2 regions of the Pseudomonas sp. GZD-222 genome follow, and region 2 is predicted to be linked to the other one. Evidence: predicted binding sites of a transcription regulator. Region 2 holds the regulator's gene; the other holds the start of a gene.
The links. Region 2 encodes sigma-54, which starts transcription at its own class of promoters, with help from an activator protein. Its sites were predicted from a motif close to ANTGGCATNNANNTTGCTNT; they were not measured.

Region 1 (2,460 bases), on a different contig from region 2:
CTTGGTCTGCTGCTTGAGCGCAGCCAACTCGCCGCAGCCGCTGTCGATGGCGCTGCAGATCGCGCCCTTGCTGACGTTATGGCAAGAACAGATGGTCGCGGTGTCCGGCAAGGCGTCAGCACCGAGGGTTGGCGCTCCGACCCCTTGCGGCAGGATCAACGCCGCCGGATCGGCTGGCAGGGCAATGCCGTTCTGCACGTATTGCAGCAAGGTGTCGTAGTAGCTGTTGTCGCCCACCAGCACCGCACCCAGTACGCGTTTGCCGCTGGCATCCACCACCAGGCGGCGGTAGGCCGAATTGGCTTCGTCGATAAAGCGATAGCTACGTGACCCTGGAGTTGCCCCGTGCGCGTCTCCGATCGAGCCGACATCCACGCCCAGCAGCTTGAGCTTGGTCGACATGTCGGCACCGCCAAAGCTGGCAGCTTCCTCACCGGCCAGCGCTGCCGCGACATTGCGCGCCATGCTGTACCCCGGTGCGACCAGGCCGAACACACTGCCGTTCCACGAGGCACACTCACCGATGGCATAGATGCGTGGATCGCTGCTGCGACAGTCGCCGTCGATCACCACACCGCCGCGTGCGGCTATTTCCAGACCACTACTGCGACCCAGGGCATCCTGCGGGCGAATCCCGGCGGAGAACACAATCAGGTCGGTCTCGAGAAACTCGTTGGCGTCGAAGTTCATCCGGTAGCGATAGTCGTCGCCTGCCACCACTGCCTGAGTCCCCCGCGACACGTGCACACCGACGCCCAGCGCTTCGATCTGTGCGCGCAAAGCTGCGCCGCCTTCAGCGTCCAATTGCACCGGCATCAAGCGTGGAGCGAACTCCACTACATGGGCTTCCAGGCCCAGCGACTTCAGGGCATTGGCCGCCTCAAGCCCGAGCAAGCCGCCACCGACCACCACGCCACGCCGTGCATCGGCGGCGGCCGCACGGATCGCGTCGAGATCATCGAGGGTGCGATACACCAGACGCGAAGCCCCTTCGCAGCCTTCGATCGGCGGCACGAAGGGATAGGAACCGGTGGCCAGGATCAGTTGGTCATAGGGATAGCGCCCAGCCGACGTCAGCACTTCACGACGCTCGCGATCGATCTCCAGCACCGCTTCATCGAGGTGCAGATTCACACCGTTCCCGGCGTACAGATTGGCACTGCCCAGCGCCAGTGTCTCAGCGTCGCTACCGCTGAAATACTCGGACAGATGCACACGGTCGTAGGCACGCTGACGCTCCTCACCGAACACCCACAGCTCATAACGGCGCAGGGCACCCCGTTCGATCAACTGCTCAACGCAGTGATGCCCGACCATGCCGTTGCCGACGATGATCAGTTTTTCCCGCTGGGCGATGGTCGTTGCTGCATTCATACCCGATCCTCACTCAAGGCCATTCACGGTGGCTGTGCTGCCGGGGGCGAGCCCCGAAAAACAAAAAAAGCGCCTGGAGCCGAAGCTCCAGGCGCCTTTGCCTGGTCGTTCTATGTAGTTCCGGGTGCAGATCGCCATTGACCTGCGGGAACGTTGTAGTAGTGCAAAAGCAGGGAGCGTGCCAACTGCCAAAGCCTTTGAAACCGGGGCTTTGCGCCCATCACTGAGCGCAGTATTCGACCCAGACTGGTGCAGCCCTCCCCCTTATGGGGCGCTTAGTACACGTCGCGCACATAGCGTTTGCTGCGGCTCAATTCGCTGACATATAGGTCGGCCTGCTCAGAGCTCAGTGCACCGTGCTCTGCGACCACCTGCTTGAGGGCGGCATCGACATCACGGGCCATGCGCTCGGCATCGCCACAGACATAAAAGTGACCGCCCTCCTCCAACCAGCGCCAGAGTTCGGCGCCCTGCTCGAGCATGCGTTGCTGCACATAGATTTTTTGCGTCTGGTCACGGGAAAACGCGGTGTCCAGGCGAGTCAGATGCCCCTCACGCTGCCAGGCCAGAAGCTCGTCTCGGTAGTAGAAGTCAGTGGCTGCCTTCTGTTCGCCGAACAACAGCCAGTTCCGCCCCGTGGCGCCCTCGGCCTGGCGTTCCTGCAAGAACGCCCGAAACGGCGCCACACCGGTGCCGGGACCGACCATGATCACCGGCGCTGCGCTGTCCCCGGGCACACGGAAATGCGCACTGGGCTGAGTAAAAATGGCCACTTCGCCCTGTGCGGCGCGGTCGGCCAGATAGGTCGAGCAGACGCCTTTGCGTTGACCGTAACGGACAGTGGAAACGGTCAGGTGCACCTGGTCGGGGTGGAACTTGGCGCTGGAGCTGATCGAGTAAAGCCGCGGCTGCAGCGGCTTGAGCAGGTCGAGCCAGGTGCTCAGGTCCAGTTGCGGTTTGAACATGTGCAGGAGATCGATCAGCTGTTTGCCCCACAGCCACTCCTTGAGCTCCGCTTTGTTCTGCGCCTTAAGCAGGTCTTTCAAGTGCGCGCTGTTACCGTGCAAGGTAAAGGCTTCCAGCATG
Region 2 (2,460 bases):
CTTGTGTTTTTTCAGTTGGCGGTCGAGCTTGTCGGTCAAGGCATCGATCGCTGCATACATGTCTGTGTGTTCGGCATTCGCAACCACTTCGCCGCCGGGAATAAACAGCGTCGCTTCAATTTTCTGCTGCAGTTTCTCGACCTTCATGATCACCGTCACATTGGTAATCTTGTCGAAGTGACCTTCCAGCCGTTTCAGTTTCTGTTCGACGTACTCGCGCAGCGGCTGGGTGACTTCTACATGCTGTCCACTGATATTGACTTGCATACAGCTTCTCCTTTGTTGCCCGTGCATAAGAGGCAGGTGTTGCGCCTGCCACTGAACTGCTGTGGCGATCTCAGGGGCTACATCAGTCGCTTGCGCTCACTCGACGGTGCAATGCCGAGGGACTCGCGGTACTTGGCGACGGTGCGACGGGCTACCTGGATGCCTTGTGCCTCCAGTAAACCAGCGATCTTGCTGTCACTCAATGGCTTTTTCTGATTTTCCGCTGCAACCAGTTTTTTGATGATCGCGCGAATCGCTGTGGACGAGCATTCCCCGCCTTCGGAGGTGCTGACGTGACTGGAGAAAAAGTACTTCAGCTCGTAGATTCCGCGGGGGGTGTGCATGTATTTCTGCGTGGTAACCCGGGAAATCGTCGACTCGTGCATGCCCACGGCTTCGGCGATGTCGTGCAGCACCAGCGGTTTCATTGCTTCGTCGCCGTGGTCGAGGAAACCACGCTGGTGTTCGACGATCTGGGTGGCCACCTTCATCAGGGTTTCGTTGCGGCTTTGCAGGCTCTTGATGAACCAGCGGGCTTCCTGCAATTGGTTGCGCATGAAGGTGTTGTCGGCACTGGTGTCGGCGCGGCGGACGAAACCTGCGTACTGGGGATTGACCCGCAGTCGTGGTACCGCTTCCTGGTTGAGTTCGACCAGCCAGCGTTCGTTGTCCTTGCGCACGATGACGTCAGGGACCACATATTCGGCTTCGCTGGACTCGATTTGCGAACCGGGACGCGGGTTGAGGCTCTGGACCAGCTCGATGATCTGGCGCAGTTCGTCTTCCTTGAGCTTCATGCGCCGCATCAGCTGGCTGTAGTCACGGCTGCCGAGCAGGTCGATGAAGTCGCGGACCAGGCGCTGGGCCTCGGCCATCCACGGGGTAGTGGCTGGTAGTTGGCGCAGTTGCAGCAGCAGGCATTCGCTGAGGTTGCGAGCACCGATGCCGGCAGGCTCGAATTGCTGGATGCGGTGCAGGACGGCTTCGACTTCGTCGAGCTCGATATCCAGCTCGGGGTCGAAGGACTCGCAGACTTCTTCGAGGGTTTCGTCCAGGTAGCCCTGATTGTTGATGCAATCGATCAGGGTGACCGCAATTAGCCGATCGGTGTCGGACATGGGCGCCAGGTTCAGCTGCCAGAGCAGGTGGCTTTGCAGGCTTTCGCCGGCCGACGTGCGGGTGGTGAAATCCCACTCGTCATCGTCGTTGCTGGGCAGGCTGCTGGCGCTGGTCTGGTAGATGTCTTCCCAGGCCGTGTCGACAGGTAGCTCGTTGGGAATGCGCTCGTTCCATTCGCCTTCTTCCAGGCTGTCCACGGTCGGCGCGGTTTCCTGGAAGCTGGTGTCCTGGACCTCGGCAACAGGCTTGCTTTCGGCGTTATCGGCCATCGGGTCGCTGTTGTCGAAATCGTCGCCTTCTTCCTGGCGTTCGAGCATCGGGTTCGATTCCAGCGCTTCCTGGATTTCCTGTTGGAGGTCCAAGGTAGAAAGCTGGAGCAGTCGGATAGCCTGTTGCAACTGAGGGGTCATCGTCAGTTGCTGGCCCATTCTTAGGACGAGCGATGGTTTCATGGCAGGGGCTTAACACCTTTTTCGCCGGCGCACAGGCGCCATCCACTACAAGGGCACCGAGGCGCCAACTTTAAGCAAGATATATGCCTTAAGTTGGAGCGTTTGCCTAGGGTGCTGTAACAATTAAGCCGGATTTCACCGGTACAGTTGCCCATGGCAAGCGCTTTGTCGCCTCGAACTTACAAGCGGAACTCGTGGCCCAAGTACACCTCTTTGACCAGGTCGTTGGCCAGGATGGTCTCTGCGTCGCCTTCGGCAATCAGTTGACCATCGTTGACGATGTAAGCGGTTTCGCAGATATCCAGGGTCTCGCGGACGTTGTGGTCGGTGATCAGTACACCGATGCCCTTGGCCTTGAGGTGATGGATGATCTGCTTGATGTCGCCGACCGAAATCGGGTCGACACCAGCAAAGGGTTCATCGAGCAGGATGAATTTCGGTGCCGTAGCCAGGGCGCGAGCAATCTCCACGCGGCGACGTTCGCCACCGGAAAGGCTCATGCCGAGGTTGTCGCGAATGTGGCTGATGTGGAATTCCTGCAGCAGGCTTTCCAGCTCCTTGCGCCGGCCATCGCGGTCCAGGTCCTTGCGGGTTTCAAGGATCGCCATGATGTTGTCGGCAA

Region 1: nirB (nitrite reductase large subunit NirB) is a predicted target of sigma-54. The motif match lies at 1,541-1,560, and genes of this name have one in related genera.

Annotation. Positions count from the first base shown of each region.
Region 1 covers NZ_JBMOWO010000003.1:34,791-37,250, reverse strand. Annotated here, with positions in the region: gene nirB (nitrite reductase large subunit NirB) at 1-1,374, opposite strand, end outside; gene ACO6VD_RS00380 (molybdopterin-dependent oxidoreductase) at 1,650-2,460, opposite strand, start outside.
Region 2 covers NZ_JBMOWO010000021.1:22,299-24,758, forward strand. Annotated here, with positions in the region: gene hpf (ribosome hibernation-promoting factor, HPF/YfiA family) at 1-267, opposite strand, end outside; gene ACO6VD_RS04325 (RNA polymerase factor sigma-54) at 345-1,838, opposite strand; gene lptB (LPS export ABC transporter ATP-binding protein) at 2,018-2,460, opposite strand, start outside.